DNA from 4 places in the Clostridium gelidum genome. Region 2 is predicted to be linked to each of the others. Evidence: riboswitches for the same ligand, from Rfam matches in the RefSeq annotation. Region 2 holds a riboswitch; each other region holds the start of a gene.
The links. A riboswitch is a leader RNA that binds a small molecule or an ion and turns the genes downstream of it on or off. The one in region 2 is predicted to bind cyclic di-GMP.
Positions count from the first base shown of each region.

Region 1: linked by a shared signal. The riboswitch ahead of psyc5s11_RS06740 (prepilin peptidase) and the one ahead of psyc5s11_RS08195 (methyl-accepting chemotaxis protein) in region 2 are both predicted to bind cyclic di-GMP.
Region 3: linked by a shared signal. The riboswitch ahead of psyc5s11_RS05125 (methyl-accepting chemotaxis protein) and the one ahead of psyc5s11_RS08195 (methyl-accepting chemotaxis protein) in region 2 are both predicted to bind cyclic di-GMP.
Region 4: linked by a shared signal. The riboswitch ahead of psyc5s11_RS16315 (response regulator) and the one ahead of psyc5s11_RS08195 (methyl-accepting chemotaxis protein) in region 2 are both predicted to bind cyclic di-GMP.

Region 1 covers NZ_AP024849.1:1,502,804-1,511,296, forward strand. The annotation lists gene psyc5s11_RS06720 (aminotransferase-like domain-containing protein) at 291-1,736, shown strand; gene psyc5s11_RS06725 (YigZ family protein) at 1,926-2,576, shown strand; gene psyc5s11_RS06730 (YebC/PmpR family DNA-binding transcriptional regulator) at 2,785-3,525, shown strand; gene psyc5s11_RS06735 (type IV pilus twitching motility protein PilT) at 4,828-5,865, shown strand; cyclic di-GMP riboswitch class II at 6,027-6,109, shown strand; gene psyc5s11_RS06740 (prepilin peptidase) at 6,325-7,077, shown strand; gene psyc5s11_RS06745 (GspE/PulE family protein) at 7,375-8,493, shown strand, end outside.
Region 2 covers NZ_AP024849.1:1,847,054-1,855,546, forward strand. The annotation lists gene psyc5s11_RS08180 (aromatic acid exporter family protein) at 1-24, shown strand, start outside; gene psyc5s11_RS08185 (3-oxoacyl-[acyl-carrier-protein] synthase III C-terminal domain-containing protein) at 259-1,269, shown strand; gene psyc5s11_RS08190 (AMP-binding protein) at 1,511-3,088, shown strand; cyclic di-GMP riboswitch class I at 3,128-3,215, shown strand; gene psyc5s11_RS08195 (methyl-accepting chemotaxis protein) at 3,452-4,984, shown strand; gene psyc5s11_RS08200 (GerMN domain-containing protein) at 5,219-5,392, shown strand; gene psyc5s11_RS08205 (radical SAM protein) at 5,538-6,404, shown strand; gene psyc5s11_RS08210 (hypothetical protein) at 6,795-7,043, shown strand; gene psyc5s11_RS08215 (LacI family DNA-binding transcriptional regulator) at 7,477-8,439, shown strand.
Region 3 covers NZ_AP024849.1:1,100,869-1,109,361, reverse strand. The annotation lists gene glgX (glycogen debranching protein GlgX) at 1-129, opposite strand, end outside; gene psyc5s11_RS05130 (transglutaminase-like domain-containing protein) at 192-797, opposite strand; gene psyc5s11_RS05125 (methyl-accepting chemotaxis protein) at 1,018-3,003, opposite strand; cyclic di-GMP riboswitch class II at 3,176-3,258, opposite strand; gene psyc5s11_RS05120 (PilZ domain-containing protein) at 3,879-4,253, opposite strand; gene thiE (thiamine phosphate synthase) at 4,618-5,247, opposite strand; gene thiM (hydroxyethylthiazole kinase) at 5,369-6,199, opposite strand; gene thiC (phosphomethylpyrimidine synthase ThiC) at 6,214-7,524, opposite strand; gene thiD (bifunctional hydroxymethylpyrimidine kinase/phosphomethylpyrimidine kinase) at 7,604-8,404, opposite strand; gene thiW (energy coupling factor transporter S component ThiW) at 8,479-8,493, opposite strand, start outside.
Region 4 covers NZ_AP024849.1:3,575,511-3,584,003, reverse strand. The annotation lists gene psyc5s11_RS16375 (fructose bisphosphate aldolase) at 1-428, shown strand, start outside; gene psyc5s11_RS16370 (hypothetical protein) at 724-1,062, shown strand; gene psyc5s11_RS28110 (hypothetical protein) at 1,246-1,338, shown strand; gene psyc5s11_RS16360 (hypothetical protein) at 1,339-1,464, shown strand; gene psyc5s11_RS16355 (hypothetical protein) at 1,778-2,038, shown strand; gene psyc5s11_RS16350 (hypothetical protein) at 2,357-2,536, shown strand; gene psyc5s11_RS16345 (hypothetical protein) at 2,838-2,984, shown strand; gene psyc5s11_RS16340 (hypothetical protein) at 3,190-3,495, shown strand; gene psyc5s11_RS16335 (helix-turn-helix domain-containing protein) at 3,846-5,147, shown strand; gene psyc5s11_RS16330 (hypothetical protein) at 5,244-5,405, shown strand; gene psyc5s11_RS16325 (aspartyl-phosphate phosphatase Spo0E family protein) at 5,694-5,894, shown strand; gene psyc5s11_RS16320 (hypothetical protein) at 5,919-6,113, shown strand; cyclic di-GMP riboswitch class II at 6,265-6,348, shown strand; gene psyc5s11_RS16315 (response regulator) at 6,481-6,867, shown strand; gene psyc5s11_RS16310 (hypothetical protein) at 7,213-7,383, shown strand; gene psyc5s11_RS16305 (BlaI/MecI/CopY family transcriptional regulator) at 7,548-7,922, shown strand; gene psyc5s11_RS16300 (M56 family metallopeptidase) at 7,944-8,493, shown strand, end outside.

The DNA.
Region 1 (8,493 bases), 340 kb from region 2:
GAGTAAATGTTGAAAATAATATCAAGTATAATTTAAAAACTGGGAATATATTATAGATTGTTGGAAAGTAATTTTTTTTATACAATGATATCTTAACCCGCATTTTATAAGCATATTCTGAAGAATATATATGGTAATATTCTTTAGAAAATATAGGGTTTAGAATTTCACCATATTAGAAGAAAAGCATTTTCAATTTAATAAATTTATACTTACTCATAAATTAATATAAATAAAAAATTCGTAAAAATCATATTATTAACTGTGCCGTGTGAGAGGATAGGGGGCTTATGGATATCTACAAAGATTTTAAATTCAAAGATGATGAAACACCAAAGTATGTTCAAATAGCTAATTTTATAAAAGATTTAATTGATAAAAGAAAAATAAAAGAGGGCGATAAGCTTGAAACCATAAGAGAATTGTCGAAAAAATTAGGGGTAAATAATGTTACAATAGTTAGTGCTTATAATAAGCTTAAAGCAGAAGGATATGCATATCAAAAGGTTGGAAGCGGAAGTTATGCTAAGAGAAAAGAGGTGGCCTCAAACTTTAGGCGAGAATATTCAAATACTTTAAAGAAATTGTCTATGGAAGATTTAACAGATGTAGTGGATTTTACAGGAGAGACTTCTAAAGAAGTATTATTTCCTATAAATGATTTAAAACATATAATAAATGAAGTTTTAGAAAGAGATGGTGCCAATGCATTGTTTTCGGATAATAGGAATGGATACACAAATCTCATAGATACAATAAACAAAGCATTTTGGGATTATAAATTAAATAATGAAGATATACTAATTGTATCAGGAGCTCAACAAGGAATTGACATAGTTTCAAAGGGGATATTAAATATAAATGATAATATAATAGTTGAAAAGCCAACTTATGTTGGAGCATTATCAGTTTTTAAATGGAGGAAGGTTAATTTATTTGAAATGCCAATTGAAGACGATGGAATAAATTTAGATAAATTTGAAAAAATACTTCAAAAAAATGAAATAAAATGCTTTTATACAATGAGCTATTTTCAAAATCCAACAGGAATAAGCTATAGTCTAGAAAAGAAAAAAAGAATTTTAGACCTTGCAGAAATTTATGATTTTTACATAATTGAAGATGATTATTTATCAGAACTTATATACGAAAGTTCCTTAGAATATATACCATTTAAATTGCTTGATAAAAATGATAGAGTTATTTATATAAAAAGTTTCTCGAAAATATTTCTTCCAGGAATAAGATTGGGATATTTAATAGCTCCAACAATATTTAGAGAAACACTTCAAAATTCAAAACATAACACAGACATAACAACTTCTAGTTTAATGCAAAGAGCACTGGAATTATATATTTCAGATAATAAGTGGAAGAAAAATATAAAAAATTTGAATGATGAATATATAAAAAGATATACACTTATGAAAAGCCTGTTAGACAAAGAATTTAAAGATATATTAACATATATAGATCCAAAGGGAGGGTTAAATTTTTATTTGACTTTAAACGAAGATTTTAGGGTTAATACAAGGGAGCTTTTTATACGACTTAGGAAAAAAGATGTATATATTACTCCTGGTGCTATGTTTTTCACATCACAAAACGATGGACAAGATTCATTTAGACTAGCTTTTTATCAAACAGATAAGAAAAAAATTAAAAAGGGCATGAAAATACTTAAAGAAGAACTAATTTCTGCAAAGCTTTATAATGAATCTAAATTAGATAATTAATGAATAAACTGATGGTTAATCCAATATTATTTAATATACACACATATATAAAAGGTGCGAAGCACAACCAAGATCATTTCACATATAAAAAGAGTGCGAAGCACAATTAGGAACTTATTAAGCACAACCAAGAACTTAAAATTTTGTATTGTGACTGTACATTGCAAATTGGAAAGGGGTTAGATATATATGTCTTACATTACAATAAGAAATTTTGGTGAAGATAGATTTGAAGAAAAAAAATCAGAATTTATTGGATATGCAAAAAGAGTTGAAAATGAAGATGAAGCTAAAGCTTTTATAACTGAAATAAAAAGCATGCATAAACAAGCTAGACATAATTGCTCAGCTTATATTATCGGAAGTAATATGAATATTCAAAGATATTCTGATGATGGTGAGCCACAAGGAACAGCAGGAATTCCTATTCTTGAAGTAATGAAAAAAAGTAGAATAACAGATTGTGCAGTTGTTGTTACTAGATATTTTGGTGGAATACTTTTAGGGACTGGGGGATTAACTAGAGCATATACAAAAGGGGCAAGTATTGCTATAAAAGCTGCTGGGATTATAGAAAAAGTTGAGGGATTAAAATTAAGCTTTGAAATAGAATATGATTTACTTGGAAAGATTCAATATATATGTGGTCAAAATTTTTATCATATAGAAGACTCAGAATATAGTGATAAGGTAATAGTCCATATATTATCAGAAAAAGCAATTGCAGAAAACATAGAAAATGAAATTGTAGAGGCGACTAGTGGTAAAGTAATAGTTCGTAAAAGTGAAGAGGGAATTTACTTTAAAGAAGGAAATAGACTTTATCAACAGTTAACATAGGAATTAATAGTATAAAGGAGTTTTATTAATAATTGTGAATTTATGCAAAGTATGGTATAATTTTTGTTGAATTTTGTATTTAAAATAAATCAAATAAAATATATGTTGTAATAAAAATCTGCATAAATACATATTCTTTAATTTATACTCAAGCGGATTTATTATTACAAAATTATGAATTTTAAATTAAAGTAAGGAGGAAAAACAAATGTCAGGACACTCAAAATGGCATAACATTCAAGCAAAAAAAGGTAAGACAGATGCAAAAAGAGGTAAAATTTTTACTAAACTAGGTAAAGAAATCATTGTAGCTGCTAAAAATGGTGGACCTAGCCCCGATACAAATGCAAGACTTAGAGATGCAATCGCTAAAGCAAAGGCTGAAAATATGCCGAATGATACTATAGCAAAAGCAATTAAAAAAGCTTCTGGTGAGTTATCATCAGTTAATTATGAAAATATAGTTTATGAAGGTTATGGTCCTAGTGGAGTGGCTGTAATAGTTGATACTCTTACTGATAATAAAAATAGATCAGCAGGAAATGTAAGAAGTGCCTTTACTAAAGGTGGAGGGAATATGGGAACTGCCGGATGTGTAGGATTCATGTTCCAAGAAAAAGGAGAAATCATCATTTTAAAAGAAGATAAAGATGAAGACGAAATAATGATGATAGCCTTAGATGCTGGTGCAGAAGATTTCTCATCAGATGAAGAAGAAGTATTTGTAGTAACTACAACTCCAGAAGACTTCGGACAGGTGAGAGAAGCGTTGGAAGCAGCAGGAATTGAATTTTTAGAAGCATCTGTAAAAATGATTCCAGATACATATACTGAAATTGGTCAAGATGATGCTAAGAAATTCCAAAAGATGCTAGATTTACTTGAGGATGATGATGATGTTCAAGACGTTTATCATAATGCTGAATTTCCTGAAGGATGGTATGAATAGGACTGGAACCGTTGATATAACTGGATTTAATTTGATGGGGATAATTGTAAAAATGAATATTGATTATGATATGCGTCATTTTAGTAAAATAGATTGATGTATGTAATATTTTGAGAACCATTTTCTATCTTAAAAGATAGGAGATGGTTTTATAAATAACGAAAGAAGACTAAGTATTAGGAACTTAGTCTTCTTTTATGTTATATAAAATAATTAAAAATAAAATCACTATTTGAAGATATGTTGTTAAGTGTTTTTAAACAATATTATATAAATAATTCTTTTTGATAAATGACAATATGGTTGTCCAAATTTTGAGATAAGGCAACTATGAACTTATTAGTAGGACAAAAACTAAATAATAAGAGATTTAATAAAGATTTTCTTAGAAATATTTTACGTTTTAGTCTTAATAATTTGAAATTATTTATAATAGCACCTCTTTTTTACTTAATTATGATTATATGTAAGCAAATTATAATACATACAAGTAGTATTTAGCAAAATGAATCGTAATACAAATAGTATTGTTTGGTGACATAATATTGCAAGTAATGTTGATTACTGACACAGATTCCGTGGATTATATTTTTTAATAGCATAAAAAAGGATAACTCATTACAATGTAACAAGTTATCCTGAATACTGGTTAATATTTTATTATTATTAGGGGAAATAATAATGTTTAACTACTTTACAATTACTATTATAAGATTATAGTATGTCAGTGTTGTGGCAAATTTATTAACTTAATCTTAAGAAATTATAAATAATTTAGTTAGGCTAGGGAGCAAAATAAAAACTCCTATCCTATTTTTTTCGCTTTTTAATAAATTAATAGAAATAAAAAGGATTAGAATTTCATAAAATGGCTTATTTACTAGGTTTGAAAAAATCAGATAATAAATTGAACCCAATAAAACTAATTTCGCACTAAGAAAATACTTATAATAATGGCTTATAAGCATAAAATATTCATGAATGCTCTAAAAAGTTTAATAAATTAATATAAAAAGAAAGTGTAATTCAGAAACAACTAAAATCTTCTCAAGTAGCTCTATTACTAGTGTTTAGAAGTGCTAGTGAATTAACTTTTAATTTTTAATATATCTTATTAAATTCATAGGTATATGTGTGATACCACTAGATAAGGCGATTTTTAAGGTTTTAATAAATAAAAATTTAAACGTAGAATTAAATAATATTGACATATTTAGAAAATGGGTGATACTTTAAATATAGATTGCATATTTTCATGAAATATACTTTCAATTATTTTTAGAAATTAAAAGGGGAGAAATTATGGCAAAGATAGATAAATTATTAGATAATATGGATATACAACGTGCATCAGATATTCACATAACTTCAGGACTAACTCCAATGGTAAGAATTGATGGAAGACTAATAAGAGCAAACGATGATGTTATTGATCATGAAGTAGTTGGGGAATACATTAAGGACTTAGTACCAGAAAAGTTTGAAGAATTCTTAGAAAAAGGGGAGATAGATTTTAAGTATAATAGAAAAGGAATTTGTAATTTTAGAGTTAATGCTTATAAATGTAGAGAAAGTTATTCTATATGTATGAGGGTAATTAAAGAAGGAATACCAAAACTTAAAGATTTATCAACTGCTCCTGCTTTAAAAGCTTTTACAGAATTAAAAGATGGATTAGTTTTAGTTACAGGTCCAACAGGTTCAGGTAAAAGTACAACCCTTGCTGCTATGATAAATGAAATAAATAACACTAAAGAAAAACATATAATAACTTTAGAAGAGCCAATAGAATATATATATGAAACTAAAAAATCTATGGTGAATCAAAGAGAAATTGGACAAGATACTAGAAGTTATGCAATGGCATTAAAAGCAGCGCTTAGACAAGATCCAGATGTTATACTAGTAGGAGAAATGAGAGATCCTGAAACAATAGAAATAGCTTTAAGAGCAGCACAAACAGGGCATTTAGTTTTTTCTACTCTGCACAATATGGGGGCTGCAAATAGTATATATAGAATTGTAAATTCTTTTGAATCTGGTCATCAAAATGAGGTTAAAATTCAATTATCATCACTACTTAGAGGTGTTGTTTCTCAAGTTTTATTACCAAATGCTTCAGGTACAGGGAGATCAGCTGCAATGGAAATCATGGTATGTACATCAAGTATAAAAAATTTAATTAGAGAAGGAAATTTTGAACAAATAAATAGCTTCATTCAAATGGGATCTAAATTTGGAATGCAAACTATGGAAATGGATTTGAAGAGATTAATTAATAGTAATATAATATCAAGAGAAGAATATGAAAGATGGGTAATAAATAATAAAACAAATTAGTGAATATTTTCAATGAGGTGATTTTATATAGTTTGGTAAATGATCACTAATAAAATGGGTTGATTTAGAAAAAAGTAGAAAAAAGTATAAAAAAGTATAAATAAGTATGGACTAATACAAAGAAAATATGGTATGATATGCCTAAATAAATTAACGAATTTTATTATAGGAAAACGAAGAGTCATATATTTTAATTGGGCACTTTATATATGATGAGTTATTAGTGCAACCGACCTTTATGTTTATAGAGGTCGGTTTTTTTATTATATAAAAGAAAATAATTCTCAGTAAAAAACAATAAATAAGCAATGTATCTATTTTTACATCGCAAAGTATTAAGCGAATTGGTTAGAATCATTAAAGAATACACTTGTAATTAGATACATAAAAGTATATAATTGGCAATAAATATATGTAAAAGATTACAGAATATAACTTAGAATTTAAGAAGGTGATAAATTGGATTATGGATTAATAACTGTCTTAGGATTAGTTATAGGCAGTTTTTTAAATGTATGCATTTATAGAATTCCTGTTGAAGAATCAATTGCGTTTCCACCATCACATTGTGGAAAATGTCAACATAACTTAAGTCCGGTAGACTTAGTACCTGTATTTAGTTACATTTTTCTTGGAGGAAGATGTAAATATTGTAAAGAAAAAATTTCTTTACGGTATCCTCTTATAGAAATTTTAAATGCATTATTATATTTAATTATATATTTAAAATTTGGACTAGTTTTAATTACATTAAAATATTGCATATTAGCATCACTTTTAATTGTTATTGGTATGATAGATTATGATACTCAATTTGTTTTTACAAGTACTACGATTTTGGGTGGAATAATAGCAGTAACATTTATAATAATTCAAGCTATTATTTATAAAAGTGGAACTATTGATTTTATTTCAGGTGGAGCAATAGGCTTTGGAATTATAGGGTTAATAGTATTTTTGACCAAAGGAATGGGCGAGGGTGATATTGAAATCGCTACTGTTTGTGGATTGTTTTTAGGCGTTAAAGGAATTCTACTAGGACTGTTTTTAGCAATTATATTAGGTGGAATAGTAGGAATAATTATTTTAGCTTTAAAATTAAAAAAGGCAAAAGAAAAAATAGCATTTGGACCATGTATAGCAATTGGAAGTTTAATTTCTATGTTATGGGGAGTTGAAATATTAAAGTTGTATTGGAACTTATTGGTTTGAATTATGATAAGTATACATGATTTTAACATATATATACTTGATTGATTTGAAATAAGAATTTAAACTATTATCATATATAAGTTTCAATAATGATTTTACAATTAGGAATTCTAAAATTCTAAAGAATTTTAGAACTTAAGAATTTTAGAATTTTAGAATTTGCTTGTAAAATGCGGGTTAAGAGATAGGTGAAAACTTTATTGCAACATATAATAGATATAAATATATATTTATGTAGAATTAAGTATATGGTGTAGGATATACAATTGGCAGAGAAAAAGGAAGGTGAGACTTATAATGGCAACTGAAAAAAGAAGATTAGGCAACATTCTAGTAAATGCAGGAAAAATTACTGGATATCAATTACAAGAAGCATTAAAGTCTCAAAAGGCACTTAATAAAAAACTTGGAGAAATACTAGTCGATAGTAAAATAATAACTGAAGATGAAATAATAGAGTCTATAGAGCAACAAACAGGAATTAAAAAAATAGATTTAAATACAATAAATTTTGATAAAAAGGCAATAAGTATTATTCCTAAAAATTTATGCGATAAATATACATTAATACCTTTTGGCTTTGAACATAATAAAATTAAAGTTACACTTTCAGATCCTTTAAATATTTATGCAATAGATGATGTTGCAATATCTACAGGATTTGAAATAGAATCATATATTTCTAAAAAAGATGATATTAAAAAATTTGTGGGTATATATTATAGTAGTCAGCAAGTTAGCATTGCAGCGAAACAGCTTTCCAAGGAAAGTTCTGAATCTAAAAATTCGAAAATAAATGTGGAAGATATGGATAATGTTAAGAATGCACCAGTTGTTAAAATGGTGGATTACTTATTTAAAAACTCAATAGAAATGAAGGCATCAGATATTCATATAGAACCATTTGAAAATGAAATAAAAATAAGATATAGAATAGATGGTAAATTACAAACAGTTAATATTATTAATATAGAAAGTCTAGGACCATTAGTAACTAGAATAAAGATACTCGCAGGATTAAACATTGCAGAAAAAAGAATACCTCAAGATGGGAGAATAATGGTTACAGTAGATGGAAAAAATGTGGATCTTAGAATTTCAATACTTCCAGTAGTTAATGGTGAGAAAATAGTTATAAGAATTCTGAATACTTCTGGTGGCAATATAGGTAGAGAAAAATGGGGGATGAGTAAAGAAAATCTTCAAATGGTAGATAGAATCATCTCAAATCCCCATGGAATAGTTTTAGTTACAGGACCTACAGGAAGTGGAAAATCTACAACTTTATATACACTTTTAAGTGAACTAAATAATGATAAAGTAAATATAATTACAGTTGAAGATCCGGTGGAATATACATTAAATGGAGTAAATCAAGTTAGTGTAAATAATAAGGCTGGATTAACCTTTGCAAGT
Region 2 (8,493 bases):
AAAGAATCTTTTCAAGCCCGATAATAAGTGGTGAATCTAAAAGAAAGATACAAAAGAATAAAAACTACTTAATTGTAAAAATATAATTAAGTAGTTTTTATTTTTGCGGATATGGTTTAATTTTCAAATTTTATATAAATGATGACTATTAATACAAAATATGTTATATTATACACATCTTATAAATATAAAAAAGGAGGTTAAGGTTGGCTATCAAGAACAAAGTTAAATATTTTATATAGCTAACTAAAATGCAAAATGAATAATATATTAAAACCAAATATAACTAATATAAAGATAAGAGATATAGAAGTTTATCATGGTTCAGAAGTTGTAGATAATTCGCGCTATATTGATCATTTTAAAAAACAAGGAAAGGATATTACTCACTTTTTAGAAGATGTTGCTGGAAGAAAAAATAGATATTTAATTGATGAAAAAAGCGAAAATAGCCTTACTATGGCAATAGAATCATGTAAGAAAGTTTTGGAAAAATCAAACCTTGAAGGAAAAGATATTGATATGATTATCTTTTCTAGTGTACTTCCTCAATATGTTTCTCCACCATGTTCAATCATAATTCATAATACTATCAAAGGAAAAATGGAGTGCTTTTGTCAAGATATTAATTTAAATTGTGCTGGAATGACAAATTCTCTAGATTTTATTTACCGATATATGTCAGCAAACAGTAATGTTGAGAGAGTTTTACTTGTTGGAAGTGATTTTTTAAATTTTCAAATATCACCTGATGATGATGCTTGTTATGGACAATTTGGGGATGCTTCATGTGCGTTAATACTTGAAAGAACTGAGGAAGACTGTGGATTAATCGATAGTAAAGTTGTTGTTCATTCTGATGGCGTTTCTGATATAGTCTTTCCTAAATGTGGCTTTTCAAATATATTTGAAGGAAAGAAAGAAGATTTTCTAGCCTCTTGGTCTGTAGAAGAATGTCCTTGGTTAGAAACTGCTATAACTAGTATGAGTAATTTATTAAAGGAAAATGACTTAAAAGTAAGTGATATTTCTATGTTTTGTTTATCTCAATATACATATAAAAACATAGAGCATCTTAGAGAAAAACTAGATATACCTGAAAAAAATAGTATATATATAGGTAATACTTATGGCTATACTGGTACAACAAGTCCATTTATTGCATTATATACGGCTATAAATAATGGACAAGTTCGTCGTGGTGACTATGTTATGCTTTGGACTGTTGGAGCTGGTTATATCCATATATCTGTATTACTAAAATATTAACGTTTATCTATTTGTTAATTATTATATAAAAAACAAAATTATATATGAAATACTAATAGATAGACGCAAAACCTATCTTTTATATAATTTTTGTTAATAATTATTTTTAATGATAATTTATGTATATTATGATATATTGGTTTTAAGGAAAATATTACAATTTTGTATTAAAATGATATAAGTATAAAATATTTGAGTAATTTACAGTTGGATTTTAATTATGAACAAGAGGTGTATTAAAATGACATTACTTAATGAGACTATTGGATCATATACTAATAAAATATTCAAAAAGTTTGAAGACAAAGAAGCTGTAGTGTATATAGAAGATAACAGACGTTTTACATTCAAAAAGCTTAACTTTGAAGTAGATATGATAGCTAAAAGTTTAATATCTATTGGAATAAAGAAAGGTGATCACGTAGCTTTGCTATCATGTAATTCGCCAGAATGGATAATAGTGTTTTTAGCTACATTAAAAATAGGTGCTGTATCCGTCTGCTTAAGCTATTCATCAACTGAGGAAGAAATCGATTATATGCTAAAGCAATCTGATTCAACAATATTAATTGTAAGTGATAAAGATATGATTGAAAAAGTTGATTTAGAGAAATTCACTTATCTTAAAATAACGTTGAAAATAAAAACTTTATTTAACTTAGGTTTTATAATGTCTCAAATGAAGAACGTATTAAATGATGATCTTATGAATATTGCAAATGATGTTTCTCAAAATGATTTGGCTACAATTTTATATACATCAGGAACTACTGGAAAGCCAAAAGGAGTTATGTTTACACATAGTGCTGTTTTAAATGGTCCTCTTTCTTTTAGTAAAAATTATGGTTATACATCAAAAGATACGATTCTAGTTACACTACCATTGAATCATATATTGGGGGGGAAATATACGGCACTTCTTGGACTTCTATCTGGAAGTACAATAGTATTAATGAAAAAATTTAAAACAGACGTTGCGCTTAAAGCAATTGAAACCGAAAAATGTACTGGCTTTCATGGAGTTCCAACAATGTATCAATATTTAATAAGTAAATGTAATTCATATGACTTATCAAGTTTGAGAGTAGGGATGATTGCAGGAGCAGTTTCGTCTGAAACACTTATGAAAGATATAATGGAACATCTTCACATTACTGAATTAAGCAATACTTTTGGACAAACTGAAACTCTTGGAGTAACTCAAACTCCAATTTATGATAAAAATCATCCAAAAGTAAATACTGTTGGTAGACCAGTTGAACATGTGGAGATAAAAATATGTGATTTAAAAACTGGACATACACTTCCACCAAATGTGGAAGGTGAGTTATGTGTAAAAAGTCCTTATAGTATGCTTGGATATTATAATAATCCTATTGCAACAAATGTTACGGTTATAGATAATTGGGTGCATACAGGTGATATTGCATTTATAGATGAAGATGGGTATTTATCTATAAAGGGACGAATAAAAGATGTAATAATTAGAGGTGGAGAAAATATTTCTCCAACAGATATTGAAAATCATCTTATTAAACACTCTGAAATTGAAAATGCAATAATTGTTGGTATTCCAGATGAAACTCTTGGGGAAGAAATAGTTGCTTTTATTAAAGTTAAAAAACCTTCTATCTTAACTAAAGAAGATATATTTGAATTTTTATCTGGGAAAATCTCAAAATATAAATTCCCTAAGCATATAGAATTTATAGATACATTTCCATTAACATCTACTGGGAAAATCAAACGAAATTCACTAAAACAAATTGCAATTGAAAGAATTAATCCTATTGTATTCGCTGAAGTTGCAATTAATTAAAGAAGAAGGAATAGCTGAAAATAATTAATATATAATATAAATTGATAATAGCAAAATTATCAAAAGGTAAGGTCGCAAAGCCGTGGGTCTAAAGAAAAGTATTTTCTATGATTGCCAGGTTACCAAATTATACGTATAAGAATCGATATATATACTTATATTTGGGTATGTATTATTAATTAATAATAAACACCTTTAATTTGCAAAAAAAGAATGGAAATGATATGATTAAAAAGGAAAAATAGGATAAAATAACATAATATAAGTAATGTAAACATTATATGATATAATATGTACACTATTTATGTTATGCAAATTAATTACATAAATATACAAAATTTTAAAAATACCTAGGAGGTAACAATGAATACAGAAGAAAGCTCTATAATAACTTTTAATAAAAAAACCCTTAAATTTGTACTAATATTTTATGTGGCATTGTGTACTATGGCATTATTATTTTTTAGCGCATTAAAATTGTTTGGATTTAATGATAGTATAAATATAAATTCTTTGATTATTCAAGGAATAGCTGTTTTAATTTATGCTATAGTACTTCGAATATGTTATAAATGTACACTTACTGAAAATGGTTTCAACATAAAAGCGTTTAAGATAACAAAGATTATGATTTTAATATTAACTTATTTTCAGTATTTATTTTTGAATTTTACGATGCATTTAAATTCCATATGGTTTATGATTTTCTATTTCGTCATTCTTGGAGCATTATTTTTTGATTTAAAAATGATTACGATATCAATAATTTTAAGTATTATTTGTCAAATAGTAGTAGTTGCAAATAATCCTTCAATTTTTTTAGATAATCAATTTCATATAGCAGAAGTAGCTATGAGAATAATTACTATTTCTTTAACTTTATCAATAATCTTTATGGTTGTATATTTTGCAGCTAAGCTATTAGAATCAATTGGTGAAAAAGAAATTGAAATCAAAGAAGAAAATCAAAAATTATTATATTTATTTAAAAATATAGGTGAAATGTCTACTTCTGTTTTGGAATCAAGTGAAAACTTAAGTGTTGCTATTGAAGAGCAAACAAGTTCACTTCTGGAAGTTTCAGCAACAAGCCATTCGGTATCAAAAGCTTCTGATGAAATGCTTGATAAATCAAATAAGAATAAAGAGATATTAAGCACTTTATTAAGTGCTAATGAGGTAGTTGTGAGTAGAACAAAAGATAGTGAGGATAAAATAAAGGAATTTATCAATATGACAGATAAAAACCAGATATCTTTAAATGATACTCTCGTAATTATTAATGATATAAAAGATAGTATAGAAGATACGTTTGAGTCTACAAAAGAGCTGGAACAAAAATCACGACAAGTAGATGAAATATTAACTCTTATTGGAGATATATCAGAACAAACAAATCTTCTTGCTTTAAATGCATCAATTGAAGCAGCAAGAGCAGGTGAATATGGTAAAGGGTTTGCAGTAGTAGCAGAAGAAATAAAAACATTAGCTGAAGGAACAAAGGAATCACTTACTCAAGTAAGTTCAATTGTAGGTGAGTTAAAAAGTAAAATTAACATAGTTCAAGAACAAATGACTCATAACAACGAAAAATCTCAAGCGGGAAATAATATTATTAATGAAACAGTTCAAGGATTAAATAGTATGACTTCGGATTTGAAATTATTTAGTAATAATATTATGGATATAAGTAAAGCTTCTACTACATTACTTACAGAAACTAAAAATGTAGTTAAATTTAATGAAGAAGTAGGCAATATAACAAAAGATACAATATCAAAATATGAAATGGTAACAGAAGCAGTAACACAAAGTGCTTCTACTAGTGAAGAAATTGAGGCTAGTATTAATGAACTTAGAAATGTTGCTGAAGATATGAATAAACTTATTAAATAAATTGTATAAAAAACAACTATCAGAATATATATACATAGAAAATAAAAACTACTCAGTTATCATAATTGAGTAGTTTTTTTATAGAAAAAAATTAAAATAATATGTTTACCTTTTAGCAGACTTAATAGGTATATATATGGTACCATTATCTTATAGGGATGTAGGAAACATAATGGTTAAGAAGGAATGAGTGTTAATTAGGATAATATAGTATATGTTGATTTTACATAAGAATTGGTTAGCGAAATGAATGTAGGTGCAGTTTATGAAAGTATGATTTTACAAAGTATTACTAATACACTTGGAACTTATTATGGTGTGGAAAAAGTATATATTACAATAGAAGGAGAACTTTATGGATCAGGCCATATTATAAAGGAAAAAGGTGAAACTTTTACTGTGGATTAAAAAAAGTGTTGAATTAAAATCTGAATAAGTTTAATGCTTCGTCATATTATTTTAATTTTACAATCATAGGTTTAATAGGAACACTCGTAGCAGATTTAATTTTAAAGTGACTAATATAGAGAATTAATAAGGGGAGAAAATATTTATGTACGATTATCCATTATACAGACCACCTAGTGAAGGAAATAGCCTTATAATACAAGCAACTTTAGGATGCTCTCATAATAAATGTAGCTTTTGTAATATGTATAAATCCAAGAAATTTACAATAAAAGCAATAGAAGATATTAAAAATGATATAAGTTGTTTTAGACAAAAATATGAACATGTAGAAAGAATATTTTTAGCTGATGGAGATGCTTTGATACTTAAAACAGAGGATTTAAAGGGAATATTAGTATATATAAAAAAATTATTTCCTGAATGTAGTAGGGTTACTCTTTATGGTTCCCCTAAATCTATATTACTTAAAACTCCACAGGAATTAAGTGATCTTAAAGATTTAGGATTATCAATGATATATATGGGCGTTGAAAGTGGAAATGATGAAGTTTTAAAGGATATTAATAAAGGCGTAAGTAGTGAGGATTTAATTAAGGCTGCAAAGAAGGTTAAGGATGCAAATATATTATTGTCAGTAACGGTTATAGCTGGAATTGGTGGAGCAGAGCGCAGTAAAAGTCATGCAATTAAAACTGGTGAAATGATAAGCAGTATGATTCCAGATTATTTAGGTGTATTGACTCTTATGGTTGAGGAAGGAACTAATTTGCATAATAAAATTATAAATAAAGAATTTGAACTTTTAAATGACAAAGAGATTTTAAATGAGATTAAGCTTTTAATAAAGTACATTAATGTAAAAGAACCAATAATATTTAGATGCAATCATGCATCAAATTATATTTCATTAAGTGGAAATTTACCTAAAGATAAAGAAAAATTATTAACTCAAATAAACTATTATCAAGATACAAATAAACTGAAACAAGAAGAGGACAGAAGACTTTAATGGTCTTTTTCCTAGAATAGATGGTTACTCCAAACCTATGAAAATATAAAGTAGATATATAAAGTTTTCTTATGATTTGAGAAAAATAGAAAAATGTATGAAAAATAGAAAATGTGATTTTATTACATTTGATGATGTTGCTATAAAAGTAGTAGACATTATTATAAGCTCTATAGAAAGTACAAATGATTAATAATATTGAAAACTCCAGTACTTCATTAGTCGGGTATGTAAACGATAAAATTAATTTTTAAAGGGGTGTGCATATAGGTAACATAAGAAAAAATAATAATCAGAATAATAGTATACCAATAACAATTCTTCTAAATAAGATAAAAAAGATTTCTGTAAATGTTCAAAAATATGTAGAATTTCTATTTATATTAAAAGGTGATAAAAAAAGGTCGTTATCGTATAAAGCGATATATTTTAAATAGAGAACATGGAAGTATCTTTGATGAGTGGCTAAATATGAATTCAACTTATAATATTAAAAAGGAGGAAATTGATTATTTAAAACAAATTTGTGTGCCAAAGCAAACCGTTTTTTATGTAGAAAGTATAGATGAACTAAGGATAGAAAGCTGTCTTTCACCACATGAGGTTAATTTTTATGAGGTTACATTTGAATATAGTTAGAGGTATAAGAAAGTTATTGATAGTAATGGAGAGGCGTCAGATTAAAGAGTTATAATTTACTAGTGATTGATAATCTTCATGTGATAATTTTTTAGGTGTATAGGGATTTGAAACGAATTTTTTTGAGGATGAAAATGTATAATATTTGACATGTTTATGATTAAATACTAAAATTATAGTTGTAAATAAAACTAACTTTATTGAGATAATTTTTATTTTAGAGATGTTATTTTATTACGCAAAGTGGATATTCAAATTTAGAAATTGCAAGAAATAAAAAGGATAACGAAGAGAACCTGTTTATAATAGGCAAAGCAGATATTAAAAATTATTTTAATAATTTACAGAAATAAATAGACTATATGATGATAGGCAAATAAAAATGTAAAGTAAGAATTAGGAGTGAGTTAAAATAAAAACTACAATAGCAGATATAGCTTCCATCGTAGGAGTAGCTAAAAGTACTGTATCAAGATATTTAAATGGTGGGTATGTTAGTGAAGAAACTAGAAAAAAGATTGACAAGGCAATAAAAGATACTAATTATGTTCCAAACAATTTTGCACAAAGTTTAAAAGCAAAAAAGAATAATCTTATAGGAATAATTGTGCCAAGACTAGATTCCTATGCAACGTCAAGAACATTAGCAGGAATAGATGAAACATTAAGGAAATTAGGATATCAATTGATAATATCTTGCACAGGACAAAAGGATGAAAGAGAAATTGAGAGTATTGAAAATTTAGTAAATCAAAGGGTTTCAGGAATGATTTTAATAGCAGGAAAAATAACTGATAAGCATAAGAAAGCATTAGGAGGAAGTAATATACCAGTTATATTATTAGGACAAAAAAATGAGAATTTTTATTGCATTTTACATGATGATGAAGATGCAGGATATCAGGTTGGAGAATATATAATAAGTAAGGGACATAGAAATATATGTTATATTGATGTAGATAAAGAAGGCGTTTCAGCATGGTCAAGAAGAAGAATGGGATTTGAAAAGTGCATGAAAGAGAATTATATAGATAGTGTTTCATTTTTTAAAAGTGATTCAACTATAGAAGATGCTATTGAAGTAGTGGGAAAAATAGTATCTACTCAAAAACCAACAATTATTGTATGTGCTACTGATAGTATTGCGATTGGAGTTATGAAAGGATTAACAAAAATGGAAATATCAATTCCTAAGGAAATTTCTGTTACAGGAATAGGAGATTATGAGATAGCAGGGATGATAACCCCATCTCTAACAACAATTCATTACCCATATAAATCTTGTGGAAAGCTTTTAGCAGAAAACATTGTTAATTTAATAATTGGAAATAATACGAATAAAGAGACTATTATTCCAGTAAAATTAATTGAAAGAGAAAGTGTTGACAAGCTATGAAAACGATAATATAATACAAATAAGGAACCGGTTCTGCACCGGTTAATTTTAAAA
Region 3 (8,493 bases), 750 kb from region 2:
ATTGCATTCATCAATAGGTATTAGATTTTTGCTAGAAGTTTCTGCAAAATCTTGAAAATTCGCCTTATCTTTTAATACCTCTATGTGTATTTTTTCATCTTTGTTTCGTGAAAACATATGAGAATCCATTATGCATTTTCCTTTCTGTTTATATATAATTATAGTTTAATTTATATATATGCAAAGCCTTCTTAATTAAATATATCTTGCAAATCTGGTTGATAATGTTTCTTAAATTCTTTTCTGTCTTCATATTTCCTCAACACTTCTATAACCTTTTTATTAGGTTCCTTAAATATTGTTTCAATATCTCTTTCTTCAAGCTCTTTCCTTATTGGCCAAGCAAGTTTTTCTTCTTCTATGGAAAACTGTGCATTTACCCCTACCTTATTTCCCCTAGCATCTAGTCTTATCCACTTATTTAAATTACTCAAATATACTGAATTTAATCCGTGTACTACTTTTTTATTTTCCCTTGAACAAAGTATCTGATAACAAAATCCAGTAGGTATTGCAAAAAACCTTAGCATGGCTGCTAATAGATGAGATTTCGCACAACAAATACCATGTCCAAAACTTAAAACTTCTGAAGCTAAACATGTCACTTCTTCTGCATTTATGTCACCAGAATGACTAATCTCATCTCTTACAAATTCATATATTTTTTTAATTAATTCAATTTCATTATTAGTATCTTTCGTCAATTCAAGACACTTATCTACAATCAATTTATTATCATAGTCAATTACTTCTGACTTTTTTATGTAATTCTCTAAATTAGTGCTTTCAATAATCATTATTATATACCTCCATAGTAATAAATACCATTATATAAAAAAGTGAACTATTCAAAATAGAAATAATATTTCTATTTTGGAACAGTCCCTTCTTATTTATTCTTAGGTGAAACTCGACTCGCACAATTGCAGCATTTAGTGCAAGAAGATTTGTTTGTGATGTTATACTCATTATAGATTCTGAAAGTACATTTACTTAAAATATGTCCTTGGATAGGCTTCAATTAATTCTAAACTTAGAAATTTCACTTGATAAAGATGCTGAAATCTCATCTAAATGCCCTGATGCTTCTTTAAGATTTGAGAATATATCTCCTTGCTTATTAACCATATCTTCAAAGCATATAGTACTTGCAACGGATTCCTCACTTATAGCTGATGTATTTGAAACTGCTTCATTGATTTTTTTATTTTCTTTTAATAATACCTTTGCAATCTCAGATATATTTAAACTCATAGCTTTAATATTTTCAATCGCGTCTTCAATTCCGGCAAATATGGTTGAAATGCCATCAATAGAGCTTGTACCTAAGCCAACATAATTAATACTATCCTTCATTGCTATTACAGCATTTTCTATTTGCTGTTGAATTTGTTGTATCTCTGTTGAAATACCTTGTGTAGAATCTGAAGATTGTTCAGCTAATTTTCTAACCTCTTCTGCAACTACCGAAAAACCTTTCCCATGTTCTCCTGCTCTAGCCGCCTCAATACTTGCATTCAATGCCAAAAGATTAGTTTGCTCTGATATAGTAGATATAGTTGTTGTTATATTTGCAATAGTTTTAGATTTTTCTGAAAGTTCAGTTATAACACCTGATGAAAGGTTTACACTTTCCTTCATCTTATATAATAATTTCACTGTAGAATCTAAATTTTTTGAACCAGTTAAAGTCTTATCCTTTGTTTCAGCTATTCTTGTATCGATATTAGCACTTATCTCTACTAATTCCTTTGATTTACTTTCCATATCATTTATAGATATAGTAATTTTTTGTATTTCTTCTGCTGTATTTTTTGCTCCTACAGTTAGATTTTCAATTGATTGCTTAATGTCTTTTCCACCTTCAACTACTTCTAAACTAACATTTTTATAACTATTAGAGGATTCAACAACAACCTCTGAAACATCTTTTATTTTCATTATTATATTTTTCAAGTTATTTATCATCTTATTAAATGTAATATTAATTCTACCTAACTCATCTGAAGATTCTGGAAGTGAACTAATCAGGTTTCCTTCTGCTACCTCTTCTGCAATTAAAGATATTTTTAAAAGCCTATTAAAGAAATTTCTTAGTAAAATAGTTAGCAATACTATTAGAAATATTATTGCTATGGCAGAAACAATGACTGTTGCGTAAAGCAATGAATTTAAACTAGAAGTATATTCTTTTGTAGGAACTTCAAGAAACATGTACCAATCTGTTCCTTCAACACGAGAAGAAAATAACATTTTTGTTTCATTATTATCTTTAAATTCTCCCAAAAAACTATCCTTAGAAAGTGCATCTTGAACTAAACCTGAAAATTCCTTATTAGAGCTTTGTAAAAAATTGCTTTCATTATTAGATGTATCATCTTGATGGAATAAAACAGTACCATCCTTACCTAATAAATAAACTTTATCTGTCTCGCCAATATGAAAATCTGTATTTTCTTTAAAAACTGTAGAAACAAGACAAGCTCCGCTTACAACCCCAACAACTTTATTATCTTTTGTATCCCTTACAGGGCACTCCATAGATATTATCAAATCTGAAGGATTTTGTTTATCTGCAAAGGGATTTGATATAATCTTTTTTCCTTGCATAACTTGTGGGAATGTACCTTCTGTACTTATATCAATAACTACATTATTTTGCATAGTTAACTTTCCATCTCCACCAGATATTCCAAGGCTATTAAAAACTCCATCATAATTTTTTTGTTCTCTTTCAAAATAAGGCATTATTTCACTATAATTCAGACTTGATACCAATTGAGTGTTTGCAATTACTTCTACCTGAGATAATCTAGATTTAACCCATGAAGATAATTTTTGCGCATGAATTGTAACTGTTTGTTTTCCAGAACTCTCCATTGAAGACATAATTATTTTTTTTGATTTTGAATATTCTATGTATGTTACCATGCTGATAAGAGTAAGAAAAATAAATGAAATGATAAAAATAGCTCTAACCTGTAAAGACTTTTCTTTTTTCAAAACGATTCCCCCTTATAATAAGCCTGAATTTCAACTTTAAGGATATTATATAATATAAGTTAAATTTCACTATAATAATAGTGATTATTTAATCTAATAACATCTATATTATCTTATTTCCCCCTACTCTGTTTTACATTATAAAAATAAAAACCGATAATTAGTTTATAAACTAATTATCGGTCGGTTGCACCACTAACTCCCAATTCTCAAGGTACCCAAATAAAGAGAATTTTTCACAGTTCCGATTTCTCTGTTTTATTAATATATTTGAATATTATCATATAAATCTACACATTATTACTAATCATTTCATTTTATTACCATATACTCAACATTATCATATTACTACAATTAAATCAATTATTTATAATTTAATTTACTGATATTTAATTCACTTTAGTTAAATTATTAATGTTCCTTCACATTGTCTAGAAAGGGAACACTTTGCTTGTCCAAAACGTTCAAATATAACATCAAGTTTATTTTTAGGAATGCCATCCCCTTCATCTTTTACTTTAATAACAATACTTGACCCGGATTATTCACGACATATTGCCATGATTTACATGGGTTTATTATGCATTATTGTATAGACCACTATGTTTTCACTACACTTATATTTTAAAATACAGTTCTGATAAAAAATTAATTTTTAGTTTCTTCTTTTGTGCCTTATATCAAAAAATATCTATTAATCATATTGAAAAAAATCCTTCACAAGATAACTCTTATGAAGGATTTTAAATATAAAATTAGATGACACTTATTCCTCTGCTCAATTGTATTTAACTTTTAAATCAAAAGCTTCTGCTACCATAAGAGTTTATTTCATTTAATATATTGTACCCATATTATTGCAACTTATATAGTAATTAAATATTATCCAAATGTCCATCCAAGACACTTTTTAATATTTCATAATTAGAACTAGGCATACCAACAAACTCAGCACCTATAAACAAACGTCCATCAAGAATACTGTTTCTTACAATTCTTACCATAAGTTGAATAGATATAGATTTATCAAATAAAACAATAACCTCTAAAAAATCACCTTTTTTAAATTCCCTTTGTGAAATAAATCCTATACCTTGTGTACTTATATTTACACATTCAAATAAATAAAAACATTTTTCAGAATTTATCGCTATACATTGTATTGTATCTTTTTTACTAAATCTTGGCACAGATCTTCTTTCTTTTTCTACGTCATAATTAAATCCATTCATTTCAGAATGTACTTTCATATCTATCCAGCCCCCTTACAAAATTTAATTAAAATCTAATAAATATCTATTGATGCATCTGGTTTTTTACAATAGATTTAATAAAAAATTATATCTTATATTATAAATTTAAATTTTTGTCTTTTTACAATAATTAACCTTATAGTTCACTCATATTATACCTCTTATTCTTCTGATTTTCTATAAAATCACCCAAACAATTCCGTCTTATGCATAAAAAAGCCCCTAAATTAATCAGAGGTTTAAAAAAATTATTTTTTATTGACAATATTTAAGATTCTTTTACTAATTCAATATAATTATTTAATCGCCTTTATTTTTTAATGTTAGTCCATTATCCAATCAAGTTTGTCTCTTTTTAAATCTAACCTTGTTTGAATATCCTTTTCAATTCCTTTGTAGCCCCAACAATATCGTTTTGAGCAATAATTGCTGAAACTATTGCAAGTCCATCAATCCCCATGCCCTCAAAGTCCTTAATTCTTTCTTTATTAATTCCCCCAATTACTACTATAGGTAAAGATACACTTTCTCTTATTTTCTTTAACTCTTCCATTGAAGTTGGATTTGCATCTTTTTTAGTACCAGTTGCATACATAGCACCAACTCCTATATAATCTGCGCCATCTTTTTGTGCCTTAAGTGCTTGTTCTAAGCACCCTGTTGAAACTCCAATAATCTTATCATCCCCAATAATTTTTCTAACAACTGTTGCTGATAAATCACTTTGACCTACATGTACTCCTGCTGCACCTACTGCTAGTGCAATATCTAATCTATCATTTATTAACAATGGAACATTATATTTATCTGTTATTTCTTTTACCTTTACTGCAGTATTATAAAAATCAAGAGATGAACAATCCTTTTCTCTTAATTGAACTAATGTACATCCTCCGATAATAGCTTGTTCTACAGCCTCTTCTAAAGTTTCTGTGCTCATCAAATCTCTATCTGTTACAAGATAAATACTATAATCTATTTTAGGCTTCATTGAAATTTTCCTCCTCAAATTATATGTTTACTTTTCAATTTATTAAGGCATACTCATAAAATCACTAGCCACTATACCATGTGACTGTTATTTTTTCATATGCCTTAGTAGTTATTATATTTTATATTTCTTTAACTTTAACCATATTTTCAATTATTTCAGAATTCAAATTACTTATAGCATCTATTATGGCTATATGAAAACTTCCTGTTCCAATTTGTCCTGCTTTTTCAAGAGCAATTTCCCCACAAATCCCCATAGCAGCAATACCTGAAACTGCACCTATAAAGTAATCTGAACCCGCCCCACAAAATGCTCCTACGAGTGCTGTAGTCATGCACCCCGTTCCAGTAACATTCGCAAGCATCTTAGTTCCATTTTCAAGTATAGCTACTCTTTTTCCATCAGATATAATATCTGTTACCCCTGTAATCGCTACAGTACAATTAAGTTTATTAGCTAAATTCTTAGCTACGTTAGCACCTTTATCATTGACACTTTCCATATCGCTTTCAGAGGCATCAACACCCTTAGTTGAAGATTCCAAACCACTTATAAACTTAATCTCAGACATATTCCCACGTAAAACGCTTATTTTTACTTCTTCTAATATCTTCTTAGTAGTTTCATTTCTAAACTCAGATGCACCTGCACCTACCGGATCGAACACAACTGGAATATTTAATTCATTTGCCTTTTTGCCTGATGTTATCATAGATTCAATAGTTCTTTCATTTAATGTACCAATATTTATTACAAGAGCAGATGAAATCTTAGTAATATCTGCTGCTTCCTTAATATCATCAGCCATAATTGGTGATGCACCTATTGCAAGTAATATATTAGCACAATCATTAACTGTAACATAATTTGTTATATTGTGTACAAGAGGTTTATTATTTCTAACCTCATTTAATAATTTTCCTACTTTTATAACTATTTCATTACTCATAATTATGTCATCTCCTACTTTTGATCAAAAAGTTCTACTTTTTCACCATTTAGAATTTTATTAGTTGTTCTTACTGCACACATTTTCCCACACATAGAACAGCTATGTTTCTCTTCTGGTGGTAAACTTTCAAAATACGTTCTAGCCTTTTCTCCATCAATAGCAACTTTAAACATCTCATCCCAATCAAGTTTTTGACGAGCATCTGCCATTGCATTATCTTGGTTTCTTGCACCTGGAATACCATTAGCTATATCTGCTGCATGAGCTGCAATTTTTGATGCTATGATTCCTTCTTTAACATCTGCTAAATCTGGAAGTCTTAAATGTTCAGCTGGTGTTACATAACAAAGGAAGTTTGCTCCATTTGTTGCTGCAATAGCACTACCAATAGCTGATGTAATATGATCATATCCTGGAGCTATATCAGTAACAAGAGGTCCAAGTACATAAAAAGGTGCCCCATGACATAGTCTTTTTTGAATTTGCATGTTAGCTGCAATTTCATTCATAGCCATGTGTCCTGGTCCTTCAACCATAACTTGAACATCTTTTTCCCAAGCTCTCTTTGTGAGTAATCCTAGTTCTATAAGTTCAGTAATTTGTCCTGCATCCGTTGAGTCATCAAGACATCCTGGTCTCATTGCATCTCCAAGACTTATTGTAACATCATATTCTCTTAGGATTTCAAGTAACTCATCATAATATTCATAAAATGGATTTTCATTCCCTGTCATTTCCATCCACGCAAATAGCAAAGATCCTCCACGAGATACAATGTTTAATCTTCTCTTATCTTCTTTAAATAATTCAACTGTTCTCTTATTTAGACCAGCATGGATAGTAACAAAATCAACTCCCGCCTCTGCATGTTTTCTGACTACACCAAGAAAATCCTCAGCCTTTATATCTAAAAGATCTTTTTCAAGATATCCAATTGCATCATACATTGGAACTGTACCTATCATAGCAGGAGAATATTCTATAAGCTTTTCTCTAAACTCTTGCGTCTTTCCATAGTTACTTAAATCCATTATGGCTTCAGCACCAAACTCAATTGCCATTTTCACCTTTTTCATTTCATTTGTGTAATCAATGCAATCTCCTGAAACACCTAAGTTTACATTTATCTTTGTTTTAAGTCCATCACCAATACCTTCTGGACTAAGAGATTTATGATTAATATTAGCTGGAATAGCTACCTTACCTTCTGCTACAAGCTTCATTAACTTTTCCTCTGACATGTTTTCTTTCTTAGCTACTACCTTCATTTCCTTAGTAACTATACCTTTTTTACCTGCTTCCATTTGTGTTTTATAATTCATTTTTTCTCTCTCCTCACATGCAATTATTTAATTTGAATAAATCAAGTTATTTATATGTAACTGTTAATTGTTAACTGAATTAAATTCCTGCTTTTTTATATAGTTCATAAAAATGATTAGTAGGCCCAACACCATGTCCAAGATCAAATCCATGTTCAATAGCAATTGTTATATATCTCTTTCCTTCTCTCACAGCTTCTTCCATGGTCATATTTTTTGCAAGATTAGCAGCTATGGCAGAAGATAGAGTGCATCCTGTACCATGAGTGTGATTATTATTTATTCTTTCTTGTGTCAAAATTATAAATTCCTTTCCATCAAATAACAAATCAGTAGCTGCTCCTTCTAAATGCCCACCTTTAACTAGAACAGCCTTAGGTCCAAGTTCCTTAACCTTTAAAGCAGCATTCTTCATTTCATCTAAAGTTTTTATTTCCATGCCTAATATCTCTTCTGCTTCTGGTAAATTAGGTGTAACTATTGCTGCTAACGGAAATAACTCTTGAACTAAAGTTTCCTTTGCGCCCTTTGATAATAAATTAAACCCACTTTTAGAAATCATAACAGGATCTAAAACTATTAGTGGTAGGTCTTTAATTTTTCTCAATGCTTTTGATATAGCCTTTATAGATTCAATCTTCGAAACCATACCTATTTTAATAGCATCTACTCTTATATCATCAAAAATCACATCAATTTGAGATTCAATCATTTCTGGATTAATATCTTGAATTCCAAAAACACCCATGGTATTTTGAGCAGTTACTGCTGTAATAACACTCATACCATAGACACCGTTTGCTGAAAAAGATTTTAAATCAGCTTGAATTCCTGCCCCGCCACAAGTGTCAGACCCTGCAATGGTTAATGCTCTAAACATAAAATCATCCTTTCGTTTGTATCTCGTATTTAAATTATTTTACCTATTTCTTATATTATGTGCTGTTACGTTATTTAAATTTCATTAGT
Region 4 (8,493 bases), 1.7 Mb from region 2:
AAATAGTTGAGCAACAGTTTGATATTGGCAAGAAAATATCTGAAGCTGGGTTGGTTCCAATTATAGAACCGGAGATTGATATCCACAGCGCGGATAAGGAAAAATCAGAAAAACTATTAAAATCTGAAATTTTTAATCAATTAGCTGCCCTTGACAAAGACGTCAAAGTCATGCTTAAACTTTCAATACCTACAGAAGATAACTTCTATCACGATTTAATGGATAATCCGCATGTTGTACGGGTTGTGGCTTTATCAGGAGGGTACACTCAAAGTGAAGCAAATGAAAAACTTGCGCACAATAACGGACTGATTGCTAGTTTCTCTCGCGCCTTATCACAAGGATTGACTGCCCAACAAACAGACAAAGAATTCAATCTAATGCTATCCGATTCGATTCGGACAATTTATGAAGCATCCATCAAATAATGTAGATATTTATTCTGAAAATTACTACTATCTATGACACTATAGATTTATATTTGGCAAGAAAATAATGTTTTTTTATATGAACATTATCTTCAGTCTATTAATTCGCATTTAGTAAAAATAAATAACAAATTATAATGCCGTATTATTCAATAAAATGAATTTGCGGTATTTTGCTATGTCATAGGAAATGCGAATAAATAATTATAAGTCTAATTTCTTATTTCTAAATTAAAAATATACTTGAATATTATAATATTTATTACACAAAATATATCTGAGAGGTAGGTGTGTAATGAAGAAATTTACTATTTTATTCTTAATTTTTTTATGTTTATCCTTTAATTTTTTTGAAGTTACAACTTTTGCTGTAACTCCTACCAATGTTTTGAAAGAAGGTGTTTATACATTATCTGATTTGAATATATCACTCGATAATTTTTACGATATTACAAATGTTTCGTCAAATGAAGATGCTTATGTACTTATTTTTGATGAAAATTATGTTATAATGCAATCTCTAAGATTATCACCAAGTATAAAAAGTTTTAATTTAATACCTTTGAATCCCAAATATAAACTTGTAGTACTTGGTAAAACAGAAATATATATAAATCCAAGACAAGTTAAATAGTGGAAAAGAAAAAGCTAGTATTGATTGCTGACTTTTTGTATTTATTAAAGTTATTTAGTGATATAACTTCAAAGACTATACTTTAAACATAATAAACATTCCGCCAAAACAAATAATTGAGATAAATATGGATTCTGCCATACTGGATGGGTTAATTATACAACTCAAAAAGATAAGAAAGATATTTGGTATTACTTAGATAAGACTTCATGCCAATTAGCTATTGGATGGAAAAAGGTAGATGGAAGTTGGCATTACTTTAATTCTAATGGGTAAATGCAAATTGGTTGGATTAAAGACAATGGCAAAGATTATTGTTTATATTCTTCAGGAGCTATGATAAATAATGTTGATATGTATGGATATAGATTTGATAGTAATGGAGTTGCAAGTAAAATATAAATTTTTCCAATTCGTTCAGCTAATGTTAAGGAAAGGCATTTATAATAATATTTGTGAGAGGGTTTTGATATTGTTTAAAGGGTAATATAAACAAAATTAAGGGTAGTGTGGAGATTAAGTTTTCTATGCTACCCTTATTTTTTTGTTTTAATAAATTAATTAATGAATAACTTATTTAATTTTTAGGGTATGGGAGTTAATCTTGTACCCTTTATTTTTTTGTAACAATATATTAATTAAACATTTACACGATTGACAAGCAACTGACAAAAACTAATGATAATATAAGTATATTGAAAGGATGTTTGATATTATGGTAAAAGAAAATGAGGAATTAGAAATTATGCATAAAGTCACATCAAAAGAGAAAAAAATATTTAAAAGAGCATTAGATGAAATAAAGGGATGGAACTTTAACCCTATAGCAGTAGTTACTAATGGCATAGAAGGTTACTATTTTATTTGTAAGGTAAAAACAATAATAGATAACTTGCAAATGAAAATGGCGCGAATATATATTAAAATTCAAGAAGGTAATAAACCGAGATTGTTAAGTATAGAAGAGATAGCATAATAAAAATTTTTAGAGGTAGGTTAGACGTTAATGTTTAATCTGCCTAATTTTTTATTTTGTGAAAAACTTGTCTAAATCAAAGTGTTGCACATAAAAAATATCGCAAATTCATTTTGATACATATAGTTGTCGTCTCTTCTGAATATACCTAAATTAATAGATGGTTTGCTCCAACTACTGGTTTTTATGTTTAAATTTTAATATTCACCTTTTTTCTCAGTTAATTTTAAGGTTTAAGTTGTACAATCTTTAAAGATAGAGTTTTTATATTGGTTTTAACTAGTTTGAACTCTAAATTAAGAAAGAAGGTGCTTATAAATGAATATATCAGGAATTTTTAATTCAACATATTCCAATAATGTTACTAGTACTAAACAATTACAAGACGTTGATAAAGTATCCAATACCACTAAAACTCAAAACATACAAAAACCAGATGCTATGTCAAGTGCTACTATAACAAACGGTGGAGATCATCATTTTGAAGCTAAAGCCTAAATAAAAAAAGAGATAGTATTTGTGCTTTAAAAAATACTATCTCTATGAAAATTTAGAAAAGCAGTAGCCAGGAGCAACTACTGCTTTTATTGTCATAATTAACTTTAAATAGAGATTAGCGCAGTTATAGTTTATTCAAAAAGAACATGAAAAATACATTTAAATAATAGTAATTTTTCAGGTGGATATGAAGGTTGATACTGACTTCAAATATATTAGAAAAATATATAAGAGCTGTAAAATAATAATGCTTTTAATTCTAATAATTATAACTATAATATAATATTAAGGCGGTGATTTTATGAGTGATATAAATATAAAAGCATTAATAGAAACAATAAAAGACCTTCCTGAAGAGAAGCAAGAAACAATATTATATTTGGCAGAAATATTCCCAGACGAAGAAGATACTATTACTAATTATGTTAAAAATGAATTAAATAGATAAAAAGATGCAGTCATTAATTTGGCTGCATCTTTTTTGAAAATATTTTATTAGGAGACATATGAAAAATATGCATTTAGTATATTTGACAAAACTTTCTATTAATATACAATTATGTTATAAAGAACTAAGGAGTAATTTAAAATGAGAAAGAAATTATACTATGAAATATTTATTGCTATATTGTCATTGATAGCTTGTGCAATAAATGGAAAAGGATATTAATTATGAAAAAAGAGATAAATTAGTAACAATATTATATTCATATGTAGCCATGTTCAATTTACCAGAATGTGTGCCGTTTGGATATATCAAAATACAGGAAATAAGTCCTTTATTTCCACTCATAGATGATAAGGACTTTTGGAATAAACTAAATTCAGCATTTATAGGATACTGTAATATGGATATACCAAAATTAGAAGAATACTTGACTAAATCTACAATGAAAGTTGATACAGACCTAGTTATAAATTTTTTTGAGTTAATTAAAGTAAAGAAAGGACAGTCATAAATTGCCGTTTTTTACTTTTTTAATCTATAATTTTATTATAACCTATGTACATTTCCCAAATATAGTATATAATAAAATTGTTAATTAAAACATATTGTGTAAGTAAACCCCATCATAATTTAACTGTTAAGATGGAATTTATTTTTACAATAAATAGGTTTTAGTCTATTATTTTTATTATAAATAATAGCGTAAAAGGTCTAAAAAAGAGCGTGAAAGTGTATTTTGTTTTAGTCCATGTTTAGTAATATAGAATCAGAATGTTTATTTTTATGATAAAAATAAACTCTGCAATGGTTGATTGGGGTTCCAAAATTGCAGATTCAAAATGGAGGGGCGGGGCTATAACAATGTTTGATAATGAAATCATGACACAAGGAGAAAAAATAAGGAAATACAGAATGAATATACTTGGGGCAACTCAAGATGAAATTGCTCAAGGAGTATGTACAACGACGTGGCTAAGCAAAATTGAAAATAATAAACGGAATCCAACGGAAAGCTTAGCTATAGGGATTGCTGAAAATTTTAATAAAATTGTGAAAAAGAAAGGAATAAATCTATCATTAATTACGCCAGATGAACTTATGAAAGATGAAGATGAACAAGCAAATCATATTTTCATTAATATTATGAAGGAATTAAAAGAAATTAAAGAAATTAAGGCATTTGATGAAAAGTTATTGAAAGCTGAAGAACTAATTGAAAAGTATAAAATTACAGATAATAATAAAATGGAGTTGTATAAATCGTCTGCGGATTATTACTATTATAAACATAGTTATACTAAAAGTGATTATATGTGTGATATTGGATTAAAGATAAGTATTAATTGCCAAAATAGTTTCGAGGAAGTAACTTTTTATATATATAAATCCAGAAATAATATATTTACCGATAATTACGTTAAAGCATTACAACAATTAGATTACGCAGAAAAGCTAAATCGTGATATAGGCAATTGTGAACTTTCTATAATGATACAGTTTTACAAGGCAACGACATATAAAAAGCTAGGTGAGTATGATACCGCTTTAGAATATTTTAAAATACTAAAGCAATTTAAAATTAATGATTGTAATATGTTATTAAGAGTGAAAATGAATCATGCGAATTGCTTGAATGATTATCATAAGTTTGACGAAGCAGAAAAAGAATACAAGGAAACTCTAGATATTGCTATGGAATGTGATGATAAAGATTTTATATCTATGATTTATAGAAATTTATCTGAATTATACGTTAATAAAAAAAATCACAAGTCAGCTTTAATGTATATCAAAGAATCTTTGTCATATAATTGTTGTAATGAAGACCGTGGAGAGTATCTATATTTTGCAAGCAAAATACTTCAAAATTTAAATAAAGAGTTTGAAACGTATCTTTTAGAGGCGTTAGAGATATGCGAACAAAGAGATAGAGAAAAATTAAATTTAATTGAAAAAATACTCTATGAGTTGGTGCTTATTTATATAAAAAAAGAAGATAAGGAAAATTTAATGCTAATAGCGGATAGAGCAAAAGAATTAAATATAGATTATTCTTTAATTTATTTAGAAATTGGAGCGTATTATAGAAGTCGAAATGAAGAAAAAAGTATGTATTTCTATAAGAAATCAAAAGAAAAAATAAAACAGATTAAAGGAATTTAAAAAAAATAATTTTTTTATCGCAAATTCTATTATTATGCTACAATGTTAAACCAAGTATTTGTCGACTTGATTCAGCTTTTGAAGGAGGTGAATTTTATGAAAAAAATTGTACTAGCAGTAATAGCAATGTCAATGTTATTAACAAATGTTGCGTTTGCTTCAACAAAAACTATACATACTAAGAATGCTAAAGATAGTACAGTATCTAGCGTGACACAAAACAATGTATATCATTTAGACACATACGATGCGCAGTAATAACAAGATAAGTAACAAAAAACACTATAAAACTTAATGAAAAATATGGAAATAAGTATGGAAGAACTTTAACTAAATTTAAGTAGATTTAGTTAAAGTTTTTTAAATTTGTAAAATAAAAGAAGTAAATATATAATTGAGTTCATAGGAAGCATTTAAAATAAATAAGTAAATGAGAAGATAGTATTAATAGAGAAAATTGAAATTTGTTGTTGTTTCTGTAAGAACACCAGCTTGTATGTTGAAAAAGAAATCCATAGTAACTTAAAGCTATTTTACACTACTATTATGGAAATGGAGGAATTAAAGTTGAAAAATAATGAAGCCATTTCTAAGCTTAATCAAGCTATGGAAAAAACTAGGGCAGATCTATACAAGGTTATTGAAATATATGGGCGGGGTTCTAATGAGGTGGTAATTTCCAGTCAAAAGTTAGATGAATTGATTGTTAATGCATACAAAGAACAACTCAATACAAACAATGAATAATATATATAGAAAGGTGGGGCTTGGGTGGTAATTAGGGAATCCATAGAAATATTTAGGGAAGATACTTCAATCAAAAATTTTAAAAAAGAAATTAAATTATTGGAAAGTGCTGGATATAAAGTATATGAGGAGCATGAGAACTATGTGTGTTTTTACCAAACTGCAACGGTAGTCGATTCGGATTTACTCATTAATAAAAAAATGCAAGTGAAAATATAAGAGAGTCAACAAAGAGCCACTTTTGTTCTTAAGTAAAGTAGGTGATTATAAATTAAAAAAACTTAAAATCAAACAAGAAAATCATATTACATTTGAAAAGTTTATTGATTTTCTTACATTGCTATGATAATATTAAATATACATTAAAAATTTTGCGATTGGAAGCTATGAAAAATTCTTTTTATGTGGGCACTTTGAGAATTTAGAGCTAGTTGTGCAACCGACCAATTTAAACTAATTAATTTTTTAATTAATAGTTTCAATGGGTCTTTTTTATTTACATATTAAATGAGATTAAGATGGGAAATAAGGTATGAGATTTAATAATCAGTGTATAATAAACTGAAAGAAGGAGGGCTGAAAAGTAATGAATGAGAAACAAAAAAATGTATTAGTAGTTGACGATATTGCAAGTATTAGAACTTTTATAAGACTTATTTTAGAAGCTGAAAATTACAATGTATTTGAAGCATCTAATGGTGAAGAAGGAATTGAGGTTTATAAAAAATTAGGTAATATTGATTTGATAATTACGGATATATATATGCCAAAAAAAAGTGGGTTAGAACTTGTAGTAGAACTAAGAGAAGAATATAAAGATATAAACGTAATTGTTATTTCTGATGGTGGTAAAAATAATTTTTCCAATGAATTAGGTGTTTGTGAAGCGCTTGGGGCTACTTATTTTATAGAAAAGGATTTAATTATCGATGAGTTGATTAAATTAGTAAATAAAGTATTTACTAATGTGTAGAAATTTTAATATTTGGCTGTTTTATATATAAGGCACAATCAAAAAAATAACAAGTCCATTTGCCAGCCTATTTTCCATCATGCTGCGTCGACAAATTGACCAAATAGGCCAGCTATGAGGACAATTCGTCTCCTTACCTGATGAAAAATATTCATGGCAACTTTGGACTTGTTATTTATTTTCATGTGCCTAATGAGAATAAAGAGTTTAACTAAATTGAATAGTAATTATTAAGGACTCACATTTTTTGTGAGTTCTTTTTAAATTTTAAGGTTTTCTTAAGATTTTAAGGTACTTAAATTTAACAATTTAACTGTATTATAAGTATAAAGGGAAGGTGAGGAAATGGGAAATATAATTAAAATTAATATGTATGCAGAAATGAAAAGAAAAAATAACAGTAAATTAAAATTAGAAACTGTAGAAGAAGCCATTTGGGAATACAACAGTTGGATAAAAAAGACTAACAGAGAGGATAAAATAGAGAACTATGAAAGATTTTTGCAAGCTCAATAATTATTTTTAGAGGTAGGTTAGACGTTAATGTTTAATCTACCTTTTTATTTATTGAAATTTTATATGTATACAAATAAATATTGATAAATTTGGATTAAGGTGGTAAACTAATTTTATTCTAGTCTATAACTATAGACAATGTAATTTTAAGGAGATGTTTAAGTTTGAATATTTCAAAAATACCACAATCTGAATTAAATGTCATGAAGGTGGTTTGGGCAAGTAATGATGCAATATCATCAAAAGAGGTTATTACTAAGCTACAAGAAAAAAATAGTTGGAAGAGAACAACTACATTAACTTTATTAGCCAAATTAGTTCGAAAAGAATTTTTAAGTGCAGAAAAAATTAAAATGTACACTTATTACACTGCATTAATAAGTAAAAAAGAGTATTTAGAATTTGAAACAAAATATTTTTTCACAAATATTCATGAAAATTCTTTGAAAAGTTTAATTACAGCATTGCATGAAAATAATGAAATTACTAATGAGGATTTAAATGATTTAGAAAACTGGATTAAAAATAAGGACGAATGATTGTGGAGTTAGGGGGAGACTATGATTGAAATAGTGATTGTTAATATACTAAGGACAACAATAATTAGCAGTATAGGAATTTGTTTAATATTGCTATTAAAGAAAACATTATTTAAAGAATATACTAAAAACTTTAATTATTATATTTGGCTCATAGTTATATTTAGAATGATTTTACCTTTTGAAATTCCAATATATATAGGAACTAATTCTATAATTTCTAATAACATAGAAATTAATAATTCATTTGATAATATAAAGTTAGTCAGTAATTCAGTAAGTAATATGCAATCAATTAATTATCCTCTTAATAATACTCAAGCTATTGAAACTACAAAACAATTTACAAACAATTTTAATATGTTAGAAATTCTAGGTTATTTGTGGTTAGTTATAACAATAATAATTGTAACATATAGAATTTTCACATATATAAAATTTAAAAACACTATCATAGATTTATCATTAGGTATAGGAGATAGAAAAATTAGAAAAATATATAATAGTTTACGAATTGAAATGAAAATAAATAAAAATATTCAATTAAAAGTTTCAGATTACACATGTGTGC